DNA from 2 places in the Paenibacillus sp. strain BS8-2 genome. Region 2 is predicted to be linked to the other one. Evidence: predicted binding sites of a transcription regulator. Region 2 holds the regulator's gene; the other holds the start of a gene.
What was found. Region 2 encodes CtsR, which represses protease genes until heat stress. Its sites were predicted from a motif close to ATGGTCAATAAAGGTCAAACA; they were not measured.

Region 1 (11,450 bases), 1.1 Mb from region 2:
AAGGACAGCCGGAGTTCTTGGCTGCCCGCAATAATCTAGCACTGGCGTATTATTATATGGGACTGTTCGAGAAAGCGAAGGATGCGATACGGAGCGTGCTTGCCCAAGATTCGGGCAATCTGCATGCGCTCTGCAATCTTGCGATCTTCTATCAGCATGAAGGAGACAAAGAAAGTCTCGCTGAGCTTGTGAGCCTGCTGACTAGGACGGTGCCGTTCCATCAGGAGCATGTATTTAAGCTGGCTACAACGATGGGGATATTAGGCGAGCATGAAATTGCTTACCGTCACTTTATTCGATTAGCCAAGGATACAGAGGCCCAACAAGATCCGTGTCTATTCCATTACGCGGCGGTTGCGGCTTGTAATATCAGCAGGTTCAATGATGCCGAGCGTCTCTGGAAATTGACGATGAAGCTTGATCCAACTTCCGATATTCCGCAGTATTACATGCAACAGCTAGAGATGCTTCGACAAGGCAATGTGTCCGCCCCGATTAGCTATCATTACCATCTGCCCTTCGAGGAGCAGTTCAAGCTATGGGAGAAATCGAGTGACGGCATTCCCGATCATCTTAAGAGCGATCCGCTCGTTCGTTCTTCATTCTTCTGGGCGCTGCGTCACGGCGATCAGCATACCAAGCTTCAAGTGATTCAGGCATTCGGCATGATTGCCGACAATGAAGTGAAGGACGTGCTGCGTGCGTTCTTGCTGGAGCGGGATGAAGACGACTATTTGAAAAAGATCGCGGTATTCGTCCTCCGAACAATCGGGGTGGGAGAACCGCTTAAAGTTGTGTTGGAAGGCAAGGAAACTATCATCGAACCTAACCGAGTGCCCTCGAGACTTCCAGAGTGGCATGATAAGTGGGAAGAGGTGGCGCAAGCCGCGCTTAGCCGGATGAGCAAACATTATGATCTCGTCCAGCAGCATGATATGATGACATTATGGGTTGAATTCCTGTCGCGCGTCTATCCCGACGTACCTAAGCTTGCCAAGCCGGAGGGCTGGGCGGCTGCGCTGGAATATTTGACTGCCAAGATGCATCGCCGCGCAATTTCCTACCATGAGGTAGCAACACGTTACGGCACATCGATTGCAACGGTAAGCAAACATGTCAAACTTATAGACGGGGCATGCGGCATAAAGGAGAAGATGAAAACGATTAGCTCGTTTTTCTCCGCGCATGAATCGCAAGAGGATTAATTAACGCGTGAGGTGACGGAGATGTACAAATCCATTATTATCGGTACGGGACCTGCCGGACTGACAGCAGCAATCTATCTGGCTCGCGCCAACATGAATCCGCTCATTATTGAAGGACCTGAGCCAGGCGGCCAACTGACGACGACTACGGAAGTAGAAAACTTCCCAGGTTTTCCTGAGGGCATCATGGGACCTGAGCTGATGGAAAATATGCGCAAGCAAGCCGAACGTTTCGGCGCCAAGTTCTTGACAGGTTGGGTAAATTCAATCGATCTCTCGCAGCGTCCGTTCAAGCTCCAGGTTGAAGGACAAGGCGAGATCATCGGTGAGAGTGTCATTATCTCAACAGGCGCATCGGCCAAATATCTCGGCATCCCCGGTGAAAAGGATAATGTCGGCAAAGGCGTAAGCACTTGTGCAACTTGCGACGGATTTTTCTTCCGCGGGAAGAAGATTATCGTGGTCGGCGGCGGCGATTCCGCCATGGAAGAAGCGAACTTCCTGACACGTTTCGCGACCAACGTCGAGCTGGTCAACCGCCGCGACGAGCTGCGCGCGTCTAAGATCATGCAGGACCGCGCCCGCGAGAACGAGAAAATCAGCTGGAGCCTCAACCGCACGCCGGTTGAAGTCGTGGCGACCGGCATGGGCGTAACGGGCCTCAAGGTCCGCGACAACGCAACGGGAGAAGAAGAGGTCATAAGCACGGACGGCATCTTCATCGCCATCGGTCACACGCCGAATACGAAGTTCCTCGGTGGTCAGATCGACACGGACGAGCATGGCTACATTCAAGTGAAGCCGGGTTCTTCTGAGACGAATATCCCTGGCGTATTCGCTTGCGGCGACGTGCAGGACAGCAAATACCGCCAAGCGATCACGGCTGCGGGCAGCGGCTGTATGGCAGCACTCGATTGTGAACGGTTCCTTGAAGGTTCCATTACGCATGATTGGAGCAAGTCGCTGTAGACGCATATAGGGACCGCGCCTGAGAGTCGGAATGAACCAGGAAGCGGTCCCTTTTGATTTTGTGAAATGAGATGAATGGTTGCGTTTCGTGACGTATCCTGGCTTAGAATGTAAGGAACGAAACGCGCTGCACAGCCAAAGGCCGCGTAGCCGTTCCGCCTTGACCGGAATGGTTACAACGCTTATAGTTGGAACAGAGAATGTTAACTATGTAAATGAGGTGGCTATTGTCATGTCTGAGAAGATTTACGTGGGCGTCGATGTCGGCGGCACAACCATTAAGGTAGGCCTGTGCGATGCGGAGGGCCAACTGCTCCATACCTATGAAGGGGCGACGGAAACGGATAAAGGTACGGACGCGATCTTGAATAATATCGCAAAATATTCGAGAGCGATCGTAGAAGAGTCCAATCACTCATGGGAGCAAGTGGACGGCGTAGGCGTCGGTATCGCAGGCTTCTTGGACATTCCGACTGGTTATGTGAAATATTCGGCAAATCTCTATATCGAGAACACGGATTTGAAAGGGTTTCTCGAGGAAGAGCTCGGCAAAACAATTAAAATCAACAATGACGCAAACGTTGCAGCGTTAGGAGAAGCTTGGGCAGGCGCAGGCAGAGGCGTCGCTCATTGCGTATGTTATACGCTTGGGACTGGCGTTGGCGGCGGCATTATCATAGACGGCAAAATTGTAGAAGGCTACAACAGTATGGCGGGCGAGCTCGGCCATATCTCCATCGTACCTGATCTGGAAGCGATTCAATGCGGCTGCGGCAAGATGGGTTGTTTGGAGACGGTTTCGTCGGCAACTGGCATTATTCGCATGGCGAAGGATGCAGTGGCGCGCGGTGACCGTACAACGTTATCGCAAGTGGAGAATATTATGGCGAAGGACGTTGTTGACGCGGCCAAAGCTGGCGATGAAGTGGCGGCACGTATTGTGAGCCGCGCTGCTTATTACCTTGGCAAGTCGATGGCGATGATCGCGATCGTACTGAACCCGCAATATTTTATTATTGGCGGCGGTGTATCCAAGGCGGGGGACTTCTTGTTCGATCAGATTCGTGAAGTGTTCGAGAAGTATACACAAGATCAAGCCAAAGAAGGCGTCAAGATCGTACCGGCTACGCTGGGCAATGACGCAGGCGTCGTGGGCGCTGCAGGACTTATTCTTAGAGGATAGTAGGTGTACGAATGGAAACGACAGCAACGCTTGCTAAGCTAGTGATTATTACCGGCATGTCGGGCGCGGGCAAGACCATTGCGGTTCAGAGTCTCGAGGACCTCGGGTTCTTCTGTGTCGACAACCTTCCGCCGGTACTCATACCTAAATTCGCGGAGCTTATTGAGCAGTCCAACGGCAAAATTGGCAATGTCGCGTTAGTCATCGACTTGCGTGGACGCGAATTTTTCACCGCGCTGTCGGAATCTTTAACGTATATCAAAGACCATCATACAATAAGCTGTGAAATATTATACCTGGACGCAACGGATGAAGTGCTTGTCCAACGTTACAAGGAAAGTCGGCGCCGGCATCCGCTGGCGCCTCAAGGATTGCCGCTTGAAGGCATTCATAGCGAGCGGCGGCTGCTAGAGGATCTGAAAGGGTCGGCATCACAAGTGATCGATACGAGCAGCCTGAAGCCATTGCAGCTCAAGGAGCATATCATCGCGCATTTCACGAATGTGGAGCAAAGCAGACTTTCTGTCAATGTTACCTCGTTCGGCTTCAAGTATGGCATCCCGATTGATGCCGACTTGATCTATGATGTTCGTTTCTTGCCTAATCCGCATTACGTCGAACATCTGCGCCCTAATACGGGGCAGAATCCCGACGTATACGAATATGTAATGAAGTGGCCGGAGACGCAACAGTTTCTTGTGAAGCTGATTGATATGCTGCAATTTCTTATTCCGCTGTACCGCAAGGAAGGCAAGAGCCAAGTTATCATCGGCATTGGCTGCACAGGCGGCAAACACCGGTCTGTTGCTATAGCCGAGTATTTGGGCAAAGTGCTTGGAAGCAGCGACACAGAACGGGTACGCGTCAGCCATCGTGATTCGGAGCGGGATAAGCATTGATGCGGGGGGAAAACATGCAGACGATACAAAAGATTGTACGTCGTCCCAAAATCGTCGTGATCGGCGGCGGTACGGGTCTCTCTGTTATGCTTCGTGGCCTCAAGGAAAAGCCGCTCGATATAACGGCAATCGTCACGGTTGCGGATGATGGAGGGAGCTCCGGCATTCTGCGAAACGAGCTCCAAATTCCGCCGCCCGGCGATATTCGCAACGTACTAATGGCTTTGGCCGATGTGGAGCCGCTATTGGCAGATATGCTGAAGTACCGCTTTAAGACGGGCAACGGTCTTGCGGGCCATAGTCTGGGTAATCTGATGCTTGCTGCTATGACAGATTTGTCCGGTGATTTCGTAACGGGCATCCGCCAACTGAGCCAGGTGCTCGCCGTTCGAGGACGGGTCCTTCCAGCGGCAAACCGTGCAATTGTCCTTAAAGCCGAGCTGGAGGATGGTTCCATCGTTACGGGCGAGTCGCAAATCCCTAAGGCTGGGAAAGCGATTAAGCGTGTGTTCATGGAGCCGGCAGACGTAGAGCCGCTTGCCGAAGCAGTGGAAGCACTTGAGCAGGCAGACGCCATTTTGATCGGACCAGGCAGTTTATATACGAGTATCATGCCCAATTTGATCGTTCCTAAGCTTGCTCAAGCTATAGTGGAGTCTCAGGCTGTCAAGCTGTTTGTCTGCAATGTTATGACGCAGCCGGGCGAGACGGACAACTATACGGTCAGCGATCATTTGGACGCGATTCATGCACATATTGGTCATCATTTGTTCGATTACGTTATCGTTAACGATGGAGAGATTCCGCCACAGGTGGAGAGTAAGTATGCAGAGCTTGGCGCCAAAGCGGTTCATCTCGATATCGATGAGGTGACACGCAGAGGCTACAAAGTGATCGCAGACAAATTGGTCTTATTCCGGACGTTTCTGCGTCACGATGCAGAACGGCTAAGCCATCATATTTATAAGCTGGTGGAGAATTGGATGTTAAGGAAGAGGTGAGCCCGAATGTCTTTTGCGGCACAAACAAAGAAAGAGCTGACGATGGTAGAAGCGGACAGCTGCTGTGAGCGCGCCGAGTTATCGGCCCTTATACGGATGAACGGTTCGGTCAGCCTGTCCAGCCGCAAGGTCGTTCTTGACATCTCGACAGAGAATGCAGCAATTGCGCGAAGAATCTATTCGCTGATCAAGAAGCATTACGACCTGCACGTAGAATTGCTGGTGCGCAAGAAGATGAGATTGAAGAAAAACAATGTCTATATCGTTCGGCTACCGGCGAAAGTACAAGAGACATTGGCTTCGCTTAAGATCGTCTCTGAAGGTTTTATGTTCAACGATGGGATCGACAAGGGAATTGTTCAGAAGTCTTGCTGCAAACGTTCGTACTTGCGAGGCGCGTTTCTCGCGGGGGGATCGGTCAATAATCCCGAAGGCTCTTCTTATCACTTGGAGATATCCTCCATGTATGAGGAGCATTGCGGGTCGTTAGTCGATCTCGCGAACAAGTTCGATCTAAACGCTAGATGTATCGAGCGGAAGAAAGGTTTCATCTTCTATATCAAGGAAGGCGAGAAGATTATCGAGCTGTTGAACATCATCGGCGCCCATCAAGCGCTGTTCAAGTTCGAGGATGTCCGGATCATGCGTGACATGCGCAACTCGGTTAATCGGATCGTCAATTGCGAGACCGCTAATTTGAACAAAACGATCGGAGCTGCCGTTCGGCAGATCGATAACATAAAGCTGCTCGAGAAAGAGATCGGACTCGACAGCCTGCCAGATAAGCTGCGCGAGGTCGCGGTGATCCGCCTCCAGCATCCAGATCTTAATCTGACAGAGGTTGGAGAGATGCTGAGAAGTCAAGTAAGCAAGTCCGGTGTGAACCATCGCCTTCGCAAAATCGACGAATTGGCTGAAAAAATAAGAGCAGGATCAACTTTTGCCTAGTGCATCAGCTTGTATAATGATATAATAAATTGTAATTGGCTTTTGTGACGATGTATGTTCGATTCTAGGTTCATCATATGCATGGTTGGTATGGGAGACTTGGAATTCTAAGCGAGACGGTGGTGCCAGCTTTAAGGGCTTCCACATCTGTTTCGGCTAGATGAAATAGTATAATATAGGGGGTATGTTTCCATGACAAGGCTTCCGGTTGTCGTTCGTTTGAAGACAGGGCTTCACGCTAGGCCTGCAGCGCTATTCGTTCAAGAAGCGAACAAATTCTCCTCCGAGGTTTTTGTAGAGAAGGACGATAAGAAAGTAAATGCTAAGTCTATTATGGGCATTATGAGCCTTGCGATCAGCTCTGGCACTGAAATTTCGATAAGTGCTGAAGGTTCGGATGCGGAACAGGCTGTAAACGCTTTAGTCGCACTCGTCAGCAAAGAAGAGCTTGAGAACCAATAAGATCATGCGCGGATGCGCTTATAGTCAAAGCAAAGGAGCAGCTTAACACGACTCTCAAGGTCGCGTTAAGCTGCTCCTTTTTTTTGCATTTTTTTGCATATCAGAAAGTGTAAAATCCTTACCCTATTTCATACGTGGGCGTGGTGTGGTATGGCGATGGCGTGGCGTTGGAGTGGCGTTCATGCAGGTGGGCGCTTGTTTCTGTAGCGGCATAGGTACGTTGGGGGCGCATGGTCGTATAGCAGCACAATGTATGTAGATTTTTACATACGTTGGGGGCATAAGGCCGGATCGCAGCACAATGTATGTAGAATTTCACATACGTTGGGGGCACAAGGTCGGATCGCAGCACAATGTATGTAGATTTTCACATACGTTGGGGGCACAAGGTCGGATCGCAGCACAATGTATGTAGATTTTTACATACGTTGGGGGCATAAGGCCGGATCGCATCACAATGTATGTAGAATTTCACATACGTTGGGGCCATAGCATGTTGAAGCGTAGAACCTAATAAAAGAGGTTGCCCATCTCGAGGGCGACAATAGACAAAAAGGGGAGCGGGCAAATGAATCGCCTGCTCCCCTTTTTGTTGTCTTGCGAGTATTTACACTCTTTCGATGACCTTATCAACGAGTCCGTAGGTTTGTGCTTCGGCAGCGCTCATGAAGTAGTCACGGTCGGTATCCTGTTCGATGCGGCTCAGCGGCTGACCGGAACGATCAGCTAGAATCTGATTGAGCTTGTCACGCATCTTGAGGATGCGGCGAGCACGAATCTCGATGTCGCTGGCCTGACCTTCGGCTCCGCCAAGCGGCTGGTGAATCATAACTTCGCTGTTAGGCAGCGCGTAACGTTTGCCCTTCGCACCTGCGGTCAGCAGGAAGGCGCCCATGGAAGCGGCCATGCCCACGCAGATCGTGGAGACGTCCGGCTTGATGTACTGCATCGTATCGTAGATGGCCATGCCGGATGTGATGGATCCGCCAGGGCTGTTAATGTAAAGGGAAATGTCCTTCTCCGGATCTTCAGCAGCAAGGAATAGCATTTGCGCGATGATGGAGTTGGCGACTACGTCGTTCACGCCGGAGCCAAGGAAGATAATGCGGTCCTTCAGCAGGCGGGAGTAGATGTCGTACGAGCGTTCCCCTCTGTTGCTTTGCTCAATTACCATAGGCACAAAATTCATTCTTAACCATCCTCCTTAGGCCTTTGCGTAGCTTACGCATCTTAGAAAGCACGAACTGTAGTGTTTGCAAAGCAAACGCTTTGTCGCAAATCACAAGCTTCATCCATACAAGCGTAAAATAAATGGCTATGTAATGGGACACTGTATAAAAGTGTATCCCTATCATAGCGGATTCAAACGAAAAAGTCAAAGATGGTCAAAGTATTTCTTGACCATTATATTTCGATGAACGACACGGCGATTTGATGCAATAGAATCTGTCTTAATCCCGAGGTTGGCTGACTTAAGTCAGTCTATCTATGCGGATCCACTTTAAATGTCCTGAAACAGAAAAAAAAGCTGTTCAGCAATGGCTGGACAGCTTGTTTGTTGTTATTATGGCGCGCCCGCTAGGAATCGAACCTAGATCTCAGGCTCCGGAGGCCTACGTCATATCCATTGGACCACGGGCGCGTATGCAAAAAACAGTAGCAAAAATGATTATATGATATCGGCGTATCGAAAGCAAGAGTCGCTGACAAATTAAATTTGTGTAATTTGTGACATAAACCGCTTTCAAATGTTTTTTCAGACTTGCGGAGGAGATGTAGATTAGTTAAAATAGAGGTGGGACTAAAAATGAACATGTGGGACGAAATGAGTCCAATGGCATATGTTCCATCCTTTATGAGAACAAAGATGGAGTGAAGGTTAAGGATGCGTCAGCTCATTGAACTGCAGCAGCAGCTTGTACCGGAACTTCTAGAAGCGATGAGGACCAGATATCTGATCCTGAGCCGAGTCATGATAGCAGGCACGATTGGCAGGCGGACGCTTGCTGGCGAGCTGTCGATGACGGAGCGGGTACTGAGAGCGGAGACGGACTTTCTCAAGGAGCAAGGCTTGCTGGAGATCCAGACAGCCGGTATGTCGATCAGCGACGAAGGCCGAAGGTTGTTAGAGCGGCTGGAGCCGATGTACAGCTCATTGTTCGGATTGTCTGAGCTCGAGGAGAGGATTAAAGTCCACTTCGGATTATCGCAGGTTGTTGTAGTGCCAGGTGATTCGGAGAACTCGGTGCAGGCGAAGCGGGAACTGGGCAAGGCGGCGGGGCAGGTGCTTCGCGAAGCGCTGAAGCCGGCGGACGTAGTTGCCATCACAGGCGGCACAACGATTGCGCAGGTAGCGAATCAGCTTACGACCTCTACGGCGCTGAAGTCGGTTAGATTCGTTCCGGCAAGGGGCGGGCTTGGCGAGAGTCATGACTATCAGGCCAACACAATTGCTTCCACGATGGCCAAGCGGACAGGTGGTCAGTATCGACTGCTGCACGTGCCGGATCATCTAGGCGAAGAAGCTTTCGCTTCATTAATGCAGGAGCCTAATATCCAGGAGATTGTCGAAGTGATCCGGAGCGCGAGAATCGTCGTGCACGGCATTGGCGATGCGATGGTGATGGCGAGGCGAAGGAAGCTTGAGCAGACGATGGTCGACGAGATTGCTGCGGAAGGCGCGCTGGCGGAAGCGTTCGGGTTTTATTTTGACCGGAGCGGGGCCGTTGTACACAAAATGCAGACAATCGGGTTACGTCTCGACGATATTGTGAAGACTGAAGTTGTTATAGCTGTAGCGGGCGGCAAGAACAAGGGCGAAGCGATTGCGGCGGTCATGCGGTTCGGACACAATGATGTGCTCGTGACGGACGAAGCGGCGGCGCTGGAGATTGCGGACTTGATCGCGCAAGAAGCATAGGCGACATAGAAGGGCATCATGACGCGAAGCGGCGGCAATGATCGACGCGGAACGTCTTGAAATATATTTTGCATTTAAAATGCTTAGGAGGCTAATACTCATGACAGTTAAAGTTGGTATTAACGGATTTGGACGTATTGGACGTTTGGCTTTCCGCCGTATTCAGAACGTGGAAGGTATCGAAGTTGTTGCAATCAACGACTTGACGGACGCAAAAATGCTTGCACACCTTTTGAAATATGACACAACGCAAGGTCGCTTCGACGGCGAAGTTGAAGTGCATGACGGCTTCTTCAAAGTAAACGGCAAAGAAGTTAAAGTTATCGCGAACCGCAACCCTGAAGAGCTTCCTTGGGGCGAGCTGGGCGTAGACATCGTTCTTGAGTGCACAGGCTTCTTCACAACGAAGGAAGCTGCCGAGAAGCACCTTAAAGGCGGCGCTAAACGCGTAGTAATCTCCGCTCCTGCTACAGGCGAGATGAAAACAATCGTATACAACGTGAACCACGATATCCTTGACGGTTCCGAAACAGTAATTTCCGGCGCTTCTTGCACAACGAACTGCCTGGCTCCAATGGCCAAAACATTGCAAGACAAATTCGGCATCGTTCAAGGTCTTATGACGACGATCCACGCTTACACAGGCGACCAAAACACGCTTGACGCTCCGCATCCAAAAGGCGACTTCCGTCGTGCTCGCGCTGCGGCAGAAAACATCATCCCTAACACAACTGGCGCTGCGAAAGCAATCGGCCTGGTTATTCCTGAGCTGCAAGGCAAGCTTGACGGCGCAGCACAACGCGTACCTACACCAACTGGTTCCCTGACTGAGCTTGTTGTTGTTCTTAACGAGAAAGTAACGGCTGAGCAAGTAAACGCGGCGATGAAAGAAGCTTCTGACCCACAAACATTTGGTTACACAGAAGACGAAATCGTTTCTTCCGACGTTATCGGCATTACTTACGGCTCCCTGTTCGATGCAACGCAAACTAAAGTTCTGACAGTTGGCGACCAACAGCTTGTTAAGACGGTAGCTTGGTACGACAACGAAATGTCCTACACAGCTCAATTGATTCGTACGCTTGAGCACTTCGCAAAATTGTCCCAATAATATCGCCTTAACAACGTAAATAGAGCGGGAACTTGTTTCCGCTCTTTATCTATGAGTATGCCATTCTATCTTCTATCACAAGATTTGTTTTCTTACATTTCAACAAAATCGAAGGCGTGGAGGAACATACTATGAACAAAAAAAGCATTCGCGACGTAGCAGAACTAGCAGGTAAACGAGTATTTGTGCGCGTGGACTTCAACGTGCCGCTCGAAGATGGCAAGATCACGGACGACAAACGTATTCGCGAGACACTGCCTACTATTAACTTCCTGATCGAAAAAGGCGCGAAAGTAGTTCTTGCAAGCCACCTTGGCCGCCCTAACGGACAAGTCGTTGAAGAGCTTCGCCACACGGCATCCGCAGCGCGTCTCTCTGAGCTGCTCGGCAAACCGGTTGTGAAGGCTGACGAAGCGATCGGCGAAGCGGTTGAAGCGCAAGTAGCCGCTCTTAACAATGGCGATGTGCTGTTGCTTGAGAACGTTCGTTTCTACCCTGGCGAAGAAAGTAATGATCCAGAACTGGCTGCATCGTTCGCTAAGCTGGCAGACCTGTTCGTGAACGACGCGTTCGGCGCTGCACACCGCGCACACGCATCCACAGAAGGTATCGCACACATTCTGCCGGCTGTATCCGGCCTGCTGATGGAGCGCGAGCTTGAAGTGCTGGGCAAAGCGCTTAACAACCCTGAGCGTCCATTCACGGCAATCGTAGGCGGCTCCAAAGTAAAGGACAAAATCGCGGTTATCGAC
Region 2 (11,450 bases):
AAGGGATTTGGAAAGGATAGGGCTGTTGGAGGTTCTCCAATAGCTCTTTCTTGTGTTTGCGTATTCCCATGCCTTCTGTTCGAGGATGCCGAATGATTTCAGTCGATCGAATTTTGTCCTGATTCGCTTCCATTGTTTCCAGTAGATCATGCGAATCCGTCTTCTCATCCATTCATCCGTCGTTTTGAGTAGCGACTTCATATCCGCTATCTTGAAGTAGTTGATCCACCCCATAATATAGCGTTTAAGCTTCATCGCACGGACCTCATTCCCCATTCCGTTGCTTCTCGACGTCAGCTCTTTAATTTTCACTTTCATCTTGGCAATGGCTTTCGGATGTATTCTGACCCTCGCTTGACCTTTATACCGATAGAACGAGAAGCCAAGGAATTTAACCTTTCCCACCTCATCCACGACCGTTTTCTCCCGATTTACTCTAAGGAATAGCTTCCCTTCGATGAAGGGAAGTATGTTCGTTAGAGAGCGCTCGGCGCTTTTCCTGCTTTTGCAGAAGATCAGCAGATCGTCTGCATAGCGCACGAATCGGTGTCCTCTGTTCTCCAGTTCCTTATCCAGTTCGTTCAGCATGATGTTGCTAAGTATTGGACTCAGGTTGCCACCCTGGGGCACGCCGATTTCTGTTTCCTCGAATTTGTGTTTGACTACGACTCCTGCTTTTAAGTATTTGTGGATGAGCGAGATGACTCGTCCATCTTTGATCGTTCTGGACAATACTTCAATTAACTTACTTTGATTTACCGTGTCGAAGTATTTCTCCAAATCCATATCTACTACATACTTGTAGCCCTCGTCGATGTTGGCTTGACTCTTCCGAATGGCATGGTGTGCACTTCGCTTTGGTCGAAATCCATAACTGTTATCCGAGAATTGCTTTTCGTAGATCGGCGTTAGCACCTGGGCAATCGCTTGCTGGATGACTCGGTCCACTACGGTCGGTATGCCTAGATTTCTCTTCTTTCCGTTCTCCTTCGGTATCTCTACCCTGCGAACGGGATTCGGACGATGCGTTCCGTCCAGAATAGACTGCTTGATTTTCTCTCCATTTTCTTTGAGATATTGTAGAAGTGCATCTACTGTCATCCCATCGATTCCATGAGAGCCTTTGTTTGCCTTTACTCGTTTGAACGCTTCGTTCAGGTTTTCGCGGCTCACGATCTTCTCAAGAAGTCTCTTCTCCGACTCGATTGCGTTGGTGTCATCCGTTTCGGCTATCCTCTCAGGAATGTGCACTCCCGCATATCCTTCGTGTTCCGCACTATTCTTCTGCGGCGAGCCTTCCATTGGAAGTTGGCTGCCCTTGGCTCCTGTATTGGTAGCTTTCATTGACGATCACCTCCTAAGATTCAGCCCTTCCCCCCTGCTGTCGACGGCAGGAGGTACTATGGCGTCTGCTGACTTCTCATGATAAATCTTGTTTCAACCGTGATTCGAAGCTAATATCTCTTCACGTCCATGAGACCTCCCACGGTAAGACGATTCACTTTCCTTCCATGCACCCGCACCATCTACACTGGCATGTCCGTGTAGTTCATTGGATTTCGCTTTGTTTGGCAAGCTCATCCCATATCCTGTGCCTTATGATGTTCGTGTTCCTCGGGTCGGAATTTTGCCTCCAGCTTCCTTCAGATTCCACCTCACGGTGGACACCCTTGCTCTTGGCTAGTGGTTGGTGACTACAAACCCCCACAGCGGACTTTCACCGCCTAGTTAATCGCCATGCGTGGCACACCAAAAAAGCACTCTCCAGTTGGGAGAATGCTTTCATGCGTCAATCACATTTCAACCTTAAAATATATGTCGTTATTGTTGTTTCTTAACCATTTCAAACTGATAGCCTGTCAACTTGGAGACTCCATCCGTCGTTGTAATTTCATACACAACTTTAATGGGTTGTTCGACCCTGACTATAAGATCAGCAGTAAGTGTACTAACCTTATCTTTATGTTCCACATCGATATTCACAACTTTTTCGATTGAACGAATATTGAAATTTTTATAACTGTAAGAGCTATTAATTCTATATCCGCCTACTACAGGGTGAAATGCTTTTGTTGATCGTTCTTGTATCACCTCTTCTGACATATAGTTTTGCAACCATGTTAGGAGTTCCACCCTTTGATCCTCTGTAAATGCAACTGAACTAGACATAGCTGATTGATAGATGTGTTCGGTTTCCTTCACCCACTCAAAAACCTGCTCTGCTGACAGGTCAGACAAATTCGCCACACTTTTGGAATTCACCAACGCAGGAAATGATTGTAATGATTTGCTAAATTCAACGGAATCTACTTCGGTTGGGTGTATAGGCGCATCGTCATATGATGAAGTTTCCGATTCATCACGGTGCTTTTGTTCATCTACTTCTGTTCCTGCCTGACTGGAAAGCTCCTTTTGCTCTGTACCACATCCTGCTATTACTGCGATTGTAATCACCGTTATTAGCATGCTTAGAAATATTCTCATAACTTGATTTGCCTCCCTTATTGATATTGAGGATGATTGTCCCAATAATCATCAATAACGTCAATTCCTGGTCTTGTTAAATATAATCCTATATCTCTCCAAGTTCCATCAAATCTACTTGCAATATGCAGATGTTTTCCAGTAGATGTCGGCCCCGTATTTCCCATCCATCCCAGATGATGACCTTTAGAGACATTTTGACCTACACTTACTAGTGGCGAACCCTCTAGGTGACAATATTTTGTTTCTAGAGTTTCGCCATTAATAATATCATGTTCAATTCTAACTTCCACGCCACAGGGCGCAGTTGTATTTGTTACAACAGTAGTGACCTCACCAGATCGCGTAGCTAGGATTTCATAGTCCCAGCTAGAAGTTGATGTAGAAGTGCTGTATCGTCCGATGTCAATTCCATCATGAGTTCTTCCCCCAGACCTCGGAATGCCAAACACGTCAGTTACTCGATTACTGCCAGGAACAGGCCATTCCCAATCCGGATAAAACCGCCAACGAAACAAGTAGGCATCGACCGCGTTATAAACATTAAGAAATCCCTCGACTCTTGCATAGTAAGTATGTGTCCCGCTTCCTGTTATATTAAGCGTGATCAACTCATCAGAATGACCAGCATTTGATGAACTGGCCACCAACACTTGACTTGAATTATAGACTTTCAAGTCATAGTCCGTATTATTCGGAAGGGAGCCCAGAAATACTTTTAACTGACCACCGCTATTAGAGTTTATCACAATCTTATAATAATCAAGATCACCAGCAGGGTTAATTAATCCATCATAATTAACACCTTCCGTCGCACTGTCCGCTGAGGAGAATGTACCATTATTTTCGCTTTCTGATCCTGAGTTCGCCAATATACTCATATTTGACTCTATCGTCGATATCCCCATCTGAGGTTCATTACTATTCAATAGACCAACTTCAGTTTGCAAATCTGTTAATTGGCCGGGTTCATTAGAATTAAAGTAATAGGTCTTAGATTGACTTCCATTATTCGATTCTGCAGTTATATGAAGCGCATATTCAATATTCCCAGCTAATTCTTCAAGTATATAGTTGTGAGTATTCACTGGTTCTGATATGAATTGAAGCATTTCCTTCTTGTCATTTCTCTTTGCGATGATTATTTCGCTCACTGATTGTTCCGTTGTCTGAAAAGTTAAATGATAGATACCGCTGTCGCTTATAATCTTCACATTTTCTATTTGAAGCGTTGTATTAGCATTTGAAATCCTCTCAAATGAAAATAAAGAACACCACAACAAAAGCGCAGAAATCAATAACAAAACAGTCTTTCTCTTAAATAAAATATCATTCACTGTATTATCTTCCCTTCTCAATTTTATTGAATAATATTGAATAACGGCAGAATTCCTCCAGTGAGGTACATTAAAATAATTACGCCCCTCCTCTCGCTCAAAATTAGAAACTTTTTACAATGTTGTAAACGAAATGATATCATATCCAAAAAAACAATCAACAACAATTTTTGTTTATTTAAACACTATTCAAGACTGATTTAAAAGCAAAAGCCCCGCATTCGTGTAAACGAATACGAGGCTTTTCTTGCTTTTACAAAACTTAATTGTTACTTCGTACTTGGTTCTTCTTGTACCTCTGCCGCCTGCTGCAGGTTCTTCATAACAACCAACCCGCCATCCTTCTCGTCGATGATGAAGGAATCGCCCTTCTGAATCAAGCCCATCAGCAGATCCTCGGACAGACGGTCCTCGATATGCTTTTGGATCGCTCTGCGGAGCGGACGAGCGCCGTATTGCGGATCGTACCCTTCCTTCGCAAGGAAGTTTTTCGCCGCTTCGGTGAGCGTGAAGTCCACTTGCTGCTCCTTCAGACGTTTGCGCAGCTCATCGGACATCAGCGTTACGATGCGAGCGATATGCTCTTCGCCCAGCGAATGGAAGACAATCGTCTCGTCGATCCGGTTAAGGAACTCCGGACGGAAGCTTTTCTTCAGCTCGGCCATCACTTTGTCCTTCATGACGATGAAGTCGCGGCCCGCGTCCTGTACAGCCGTAAAGCCGAGGGACGAGTTTTTCTTGATTTGATCAGCGCCAACGTTCGACGTCAGAATAATCAATGTGTTGCGGAAATCGACAACGCGCCCTTTGGAGTCGGTCAAACGTCCATCCTCAAGCACCTGCAGCAGGATGTTGAACACTTCCGGATGTGCTTTCTCGATTTCGTCGAGCAGGACAACGGAATATGGCTTGCGGCGTACCTTCTCGGTCAGCTGACCGCCTTCTTCGTAGCCGACGTATCCTGGAGGCGCTCCAACGAGTCTCGATGTCGAATGTTTCTCCATGTACTCCGACATGTCGATGCGGATAACCGCATTCTCATCGCCGAACATCGCTTCAGCAAGCGCTCTGGCAAGTTCCGTCTTACCTACACCCGTTGGTCCCAAGAAGATGAACGAGCCGATCGGGCGTTTCGGATCCTTCAGACCCGCTCTAGCGCGACGAATCGCACGAGAAACCGACTTGACGGCCTCCTCTTGACCGATGACGCGATCATGGAGAATTTCTTCCATCTTCAGCAGACGTTCCGTTTCTTCCTCAGCAAGCTTGCTGACCGGAATGCCGGTCCAGCTGGCAACAACTTGAGCGATATCCTCTGGCGTTACTTCGGAATCGGTGCGTCCTTGCTTTTCTTTCCATTGGTTTTTCGTAATATCGAGCTCTTCGCGAATCTTCTGCTCCGTATCTCGCAGCGCAGCCGCTTTCTCGAATTCTTGGCTTTGAACGGCCGCGTCCTTTTCCTTGCGGATATCCTCTAGACGATTCTCGAGCTGCTTGAGATTCGGCGGCACCGTGTAAGAATTCAGTCTTACTTTGGAGCTTGCTTCATCAATTAAGTCGATCGCTTTGTCAGGCAGGAAACGATCCGTAATGTAACGATCCGACAACTTTACCGCTTGCTCGATGGATTCATCCGTAATTTTCACCCGGTGATGCGCCTCGTAGCGATCACGTAATCCGTGCAAAATTTGAATTGCCTCATCCACCGAAGGCTGGTCGACCGTGATTGGTTGGAAACGACGCTCGAGCGCCGCATCCTTCTCGATATACTTGCGGTATTCGTCCAGCGTTGTAGCCCCGATACACTGCAGCTCGCCGCGTGCTAGCGCCGGCTTCAGGATATTGGAGGCATCGATTGCACCTTCCGCGCCGCCTGCGCCGATGAGCGTATGCAGCTCGTCGATAAAGAGGATGATATTGCCCGCTTGGCGGATTTCATCCATGATTTTTTTGAGACGATCCTCGAACTCGCCGCGGTATTTCGTTCCCGCAACGACAGAGCCCATATCCAGCGTCATAACTCGTTTGTCGCGCAGCGTCTCCGGAATTTCGTTGGCGATAATTTTTTGCGCCAAGCCTTCGGCAATCGCAGTCTTGCCGACGCCCGGTTCGCCGATGAGCACCGGATTGTTTTTGGTACGGCGGCTTAGCACCTGAATGACACGTTCGATTTCTTTGCTGCGACCGATAACAGGATCGAGGTTACCTTCTTTGGCATATGCCGTCAGATCTCTCGCTAGACCGTCCAAAGTAGGCGTGCTTACATTCGCGGGAGCCCCGTGATTGCTGGATACAGCTTCGCTGCTGCCCAGCAGTTGCAGCACTTGCTGGCGTGCCTTGTTCAGGCTGATGCCAAGGTTATTGAGCACACGTGCAGCTACACCTTCTCCTTCGCGGATCAGACCAAGCAGAATATGCTCCGTGCCGACGTAAGTATGGCCTAGCTTACGCGCTTCGTCCATGGACAGCTCGATGACCTTCTTCGCCCGCGGCGTGTATGCAATATTGTTAGGCTGCTCTTGACCACGGCCGATAAGCGCCTCGACTTCGTCCTGAATTTTCTCGAGCCCAAGACCGAGACCGATTAATGCCTTTGCCGCAATGCCTTCGCCCTCGCGGATCAGACCGAGCAAGATATGTTCTGTACCGATATTGTTATGGCCAAGCCGCACCGCTTCTTCCTGAGCTAGTGCCAGCACCTTCTGCGCACGTTCCGTGAATCTTCCAAACATCATATTCCTGCACCCCCATGATCAATCTTGGATTTCGACAACCTTAAGCTTCTCCCGGATGAGCTCTGCGCGTCTGACGTCGCGTTGCTCGGTACTCATCTTCTCGTTAAACGTTTGTTGCAGGTAACCCGGCTGCGTCATCACAAGCAGCTCGTTGAGCACTTGCGGCGTTACGTCCGGCAGCAGCTCCAGATCGTACCCTAACCGGACATCCGATAATCGTTGCGCCGCTTCCTTGGAATCCATAATCATGGCATGTGACAGAATACCGAAGGAACGTTTGACCCGATCCTCCGTCCGCAGCCTGGACTCTGCTAGAAGCCGCTTGCGTGCTGCCCGTTCATGCTCGATGATTTGTCTCACCACATCATGCAGATTGTCGATAATTTCCGTCTCGGATTGGCCCAGTGTTACCTGATTGGAAATTTGGAACAAATTGCCGAGCGCTTCGCTGCCTTCCCCATAAAGGCCTCGAACGGCAAGACCGACCTGCGTGACCGCCGTCAGGATTCGGTTAATCTGTTGCGTAAGCACAAGGGCTGGCAAATGCATCATCACCGAAGCCCGAATGCCCGTTCCAACATTCGTTGGGCAAGTCGTTAAGTACCCGCGTTTCTCATCGAAGGCGTAATCCGCCTCTTCTTCATAGATATCGTCAATTCCGCTTGCCAATGACCATGCTTCACCGATTTGGAAACCGGGATATAAACATTGGATGCGCAAATGGTCTTCTTCGTTAATCATTATGCTGACTGATTCGTTTTCGCTGAGCACGACGGCTCCGCCACGCGACTCATTGGCCAGATTGGGACTGATGAGATGTTTTTCGACGAGCACCCGTTTCTCCAGCTCATTGAGCTCGGATAACAGATGTGTCTCGAACGCACCAATCTCCCTCAGCTTGCCGGACTGGCTGACTTCCGCAAGCTGCTCGAGCACCTCGCTCGCCTGCGCGCCTGTTGCCAGCATCGGGAATGGCTGATGCCGCAAGTTACGCGCTACTCGCACGCGGCTGCTGATCACAACATCGGAATCCGGACCTAACGTCCGCATCCAATCACTTAATGCGTCTTGTGAGAAACGATGTTCCGACATCTTGCCTGCCCCCTTCCTCCTCACATCTCCGACATTTTACGCTCGAGCTCACGGATTTCGTCACGCAGCTCGGCTGCGCTTTCGAATTCTTCCTGTTCGATATGGGTATGCAAATCCTTGCGTAATCGTTCAATCTCGCGTCTGCACTGAATGCGACCGCCGGAGCGTTTGGGAATCTTGCCGCTATGTGTTGTACTGCTATGCACCCGCTTCAGAAGCGGATCCAATCGATCGGCAAACGCTTGGTAGCATGAACTGCAGCCAAAGCGTCCAATCTTGCTAAATTGCGTATACGTTAGTCCGCATTCCTCGCAGCGAATCGCCTGCTGCGGTGCGCCGGTCAGCGCGGAAGCGGAGCTTCCTATGGCGTTAAAGTCCAACAAGCCCGAGAGCAGACTGTGGATGGAGAAGCTGTTCGGTGAACCTGGAACGCCTTCGCCTCGTTCTCTGGCGCAGCCTTCGCAGATGTGGAACTCCGTCTTCTCACCGTTCACAATCTTAGTGAAATGAAGCGTTGCCGGCTTCTTGCCGCATTCTTGGCAATACAAGCCTCAGTCCCTCCTTCCGCTATATCCTATTTGACGAGCAGCGAGATCAGCATCGATCTCAGGAGCCTGGCGCGTAATTCATCCCGCAGCGGCAGCATGAGAGCGATCGTATCCCTATGGATCGCGGCACGTATCAGGTTCGACTCCCTTGATGTAATCATACCCGCTTCTTGGAGCTGATAAATCAGCCCTTCCGCCGCGCTTTGGTCGACGCTGTCGCCAACCGTTCGCTCGATATGATATTGCAAGGTCTTAAGCGCGGGCAAATTCACCCGCTGGATGCGGATATAGCCGCCTCCGCCACGCTTGCTCTCCACCATATATCCCTTCTCCAGTGTAAATCGCGTGCTGATCACGTAATTAATCTGGGAAGGTACGCAGGAGAAGCGGTCGGCCAAGTCGTTGCGCTGAATTTCCACCGCGCCTTCGTCGCTGACGTCGAGCATTTGTTTGAGGTACTGTTCAATGAGATCGGAAATGTTACGCAAATCACCAACCTCCCTGAGTATCGTCTTCGGAAAGCCAAATAACCGACAACTACACACATTGCTTTATAGCGCCACACTGCACTCATTACGAGCAGGTCAGGAACCTGCCGAGCACAATAAACATGTGCCGACTAACATCATATAGCTGACTTTGACTTTCTTTGACTTTAACTTCATTATACTCAAAAACATACAGGGGTCAAGATGCAATGTTCAAATTTTCTGACGATTCCGAGTTCTCTCATACGTGCGGGCAAAACGATAGCCGGAGCACCTCTATTATGTATCTTGGTGCGCTCCGGCCATATTTATACTATCACCTCATTCATTTCTTCAATCCTAATTGGCGATTCATGACAATCAGCTTCATCTCCGTCATCTCAAGCGCAGCATACTTGACGCCTTCGCGACCTGTGCCGCTTTCCTTCACGCCGCCATAGGGCATATGATCAACACGGTAAGTCGGGATATCGTTGATGATCACGCCCCCCACATGCAGCTCATCCGCTGCCCTGAGTGCCTGACCGAGGTCATTTGTAAAGATGCCTGCTTGCAGCCCGAAGCGTGAATCGTTGACCGCAGCAATCGCTTCATCCATGCCGCTCACTTTGGTAATCGTCACCACTGGCGCAAATAGCTCCATACAGCTAACGTTCATATCAGCGGCTACATCTACGAGCACAGTCGGTTGCAATGTATCCCCCACCAGCGCTCCGCCAGCCGCAAGCGTCGCTCCACCGTCCAGCGCCTCCTGGATCCAAGACTTAACCCTGTCCGTCTCGGTAGGAGCGATCATCGCAGACACGTCCGTATCGAGGGATAATGGATCACCGATCATTAAACCTTCCGTTGCCGCGCAGAACTTCTCGACGAACTCGCCATACAGCTCCTCATGAACGTAAATTCGCTGCAAGGAAATACAGACTTGCCCTTGATTCGAGAATGCTCCAACAACACATCTTGGTACGATAGCCGCAAGATCCGCCGCCGCATCGCGGTCTACGATCAATGCGGAGTTGGACCCAAGCTCCAGCGTTACCCGCTTAAGTCCAGCCTTCGCCCGCAGCGCCTTGCCTACCTCCGGACTACCCGTGAACGTGACCATCGCCACACGATCATCCTCCACAATGGCATTCCCGACAACACTCCCTGCGCCAGTCACAACGTTCAGTGCGCCGGGAGGAAGGCCCGCCTCGTGGAACAGCTCAGCGATGAAGTAAGCTGACAAAGGTGTTTGGCTCGCCGGCTTCAGCACGACTGTATTGCCGGCAGCGATCGCCGGACCGACCTTATGCGCTACTAGGTTCATCGGGAAGTTAAACGGCGTAATCGCACCGATGACCCCCAGCGGTTCGCGTACCGTATACGCAAGCCTGCCTTCCCCGCCTGGTGCAGCGTCAAGCGGAATCGTCTCGCCATGCAGCCTCTTCGCTTCCTCTGCCGCGAACTTGTACGTCTGCACCGTACGATCCACCTCGCCAAGCGCGAACTTGAGCGGTTTCGCCGCTTCAAGCGCGATCAAGCGAGCCGCCTCCTCTCTGCGCGCTGCGAGCAGCGTCGCGACTTGCTCCAAGATCGTAGCTCTGGCATGAGCGGGCATCGCTCTCATCGTCGACCTCACAGCATAAGCGGACGCTATCGCTTCACCGGCTTCAGCTTGTCCCGCAACTGCCACGTAAGCAATAACTTCCTGTGTATGCGGCGACTTCAACTCTCCATAGTGCACCGCCGCATACCAACGCCCGCCAATCCATAATGACTTGCGATCCAATCCATCCGCCTCCTCCCAAACTTATGTAGGACATTATAGCATAAGCGGCGTAAGCGGCGAGCGATAGAAGATTGCGAAGTGGGGCAAAGCCTGTCATTCGACCTGTTGCAAAGAAATAAGGTATATATCATCGTTACTGCACCGGCAGCTTCACCACAAAGGTCGTACCTGCTCCGGGCTGGCTCTCTACCTCGATCGTTCCCCCATGCAGTTGTACAATCCGCTGCACAATAGACAGCCCTAGGCCCGTACTGCCGGACTTTCTTTCTCGTGCCTTGTCTCCCCGATAGAATCGATCATAGACAAATGGCAGCTGATCCTCCGCAATGCCTTCGCCTGTGTCGGTGACTCGGATAACGCTGTATCCGTCAATCATTTGCCCCTGTACCTGAATGGAGCGACCAGCCGGTATATATTTGACCGCATTAGAGAGTAAGTTAGACCACACCTGCATGAGCAGCACTTCATCTCCGTACACCTGCATGCCAGCGGATACCAACAGCCGAACCGCGATCTCCTTCTCCGCCAGCTGCCACTCCAGAATTTGAAACGTCTGCCGCAGCTGCGGCTGTAACAAGAAGCTCCGCTTCTCCGGAATCTGCTCGGAGTGATCCAATGTCGAGAGCAGCAATAGCTGACGGCTCAACGTGGCTAGATGACGCGTTTCCTGCCCGATTATAGCGGCATACTCATGCACGCGTGACGGGTCCATTTCTTTGCCGAGCAGCGAATCCGCATAACCTTGTATAGATGCCAGCGGCGAATGAATCTCATGCGAGACATTCGCAACGAACTCCTTGGTACGGCGATCGGCTCTCTCCAGCTCCAGACTCATCATTCTGAAATGATCGGCAAGCTGTCCGATCTCATCCTTGCGCCTTGTCGGTAATTTGAGCTTATACTGCCCCTGCGCGATCCGTTTGGTCGCCTCCTTCAGCTGCACGATAGGCTGAACCAAGTATCGCGTGCTGACCATAAAGTACGGAACGCTGAAA

Region 1: clpP (ATP-dependent Clp endopeptidase proteolytic subunit ClpP) is a predicted target of CtsR. The motif match lies at 8,039-8,059, and genes of this name have one in related genera.

The regions. Positions count from the first base shown of each region.
Region 1 covers NZ_CM137010.1:2,149,507-2,160,956, forward strand. Annotated here, with positions in the region: gene ACX1C1_RS09445 (tetratricopeptide repeat protein) at 1-1,205, shown strand, start outside; gene trxB (thioredoxin-disulfide reductase) at 1,227-2,174, shown strand; gene ACX1C1_RS09455 (ROK family glucokinase) at 2,407-3,357, shown strand; gene rapZ (RNase adapter RapZ) at 3,369-4,256, shown strand; gene ACX1C1_RS09465 (gluconeogenesis factor YvcK family protein) at 4,271-5,257, shown strand; gene whiA (DNA-binding protein WhiA) at 5,264-6,205, shown strand; gene ACX1C1_RS09475 (HPr family phosphocarrier protein) at 6,398-6,667, shown strand; gene clpP (ATP-dependent Clp endopeptidase proteolytic subunit ClpP) at 7,275-7,856, opposite strand; tRNA gene ACX1C1_RS09485 (tRNA-Arg) at 8,235-8,309, opposite strand; gene ACX1C1_RS09490 (sugar-binding transcriptional regulator) at 8,553-9,587, shown strand; gene gap (type I glyceraldehyde-3-phosphate dehydrogenase) at 9,688-10,698, shown strand; gene ACX1C1_RS09500 (phosphoglycerate kinase) at 10,830-11,450, shown strand, end outside.
Region 2 covers NZ_CM137010.1:1,055,927-1,067,376, forward strand. Annotated here, with positions in the region: gene ltrA (group II intron reverse transcriptase/maturase) at 1-1,344, opposite strand, end outside; gene ACX1C1_RS04670 (hypothetical protein) at 1,822-2,484, opposite strand; gene ACX1C1_RS04675 (peptidoglycan DD-metalloendopeptidase family protein) at 2,502-3,821, opposite strand; gene clpC (ATP-dependent protease ATP-binding subunit ClpC) at 4,091-6,556, opposite strand; gene ACX1C1_RS04685 (protein arginine kinase) at 6,575-7,648, opposite strand; gene ACX1C1_RS04690 (UvrB/UvrC motif-containing protein) at 7,669-8,196, opposite strand; gene ACX1C1_RS04695 (CtsR family transcriptional regulator) at 8,223-8,684, opposite strand; gene ACX1C1_RS04700 (aldehyde dehydrogenase family protein) at 9,010-10,455, opposite strand; gene ACX1C1_RS04705 (sensor histidine kinase) at 10,589-11,450, opposite strand, start outside.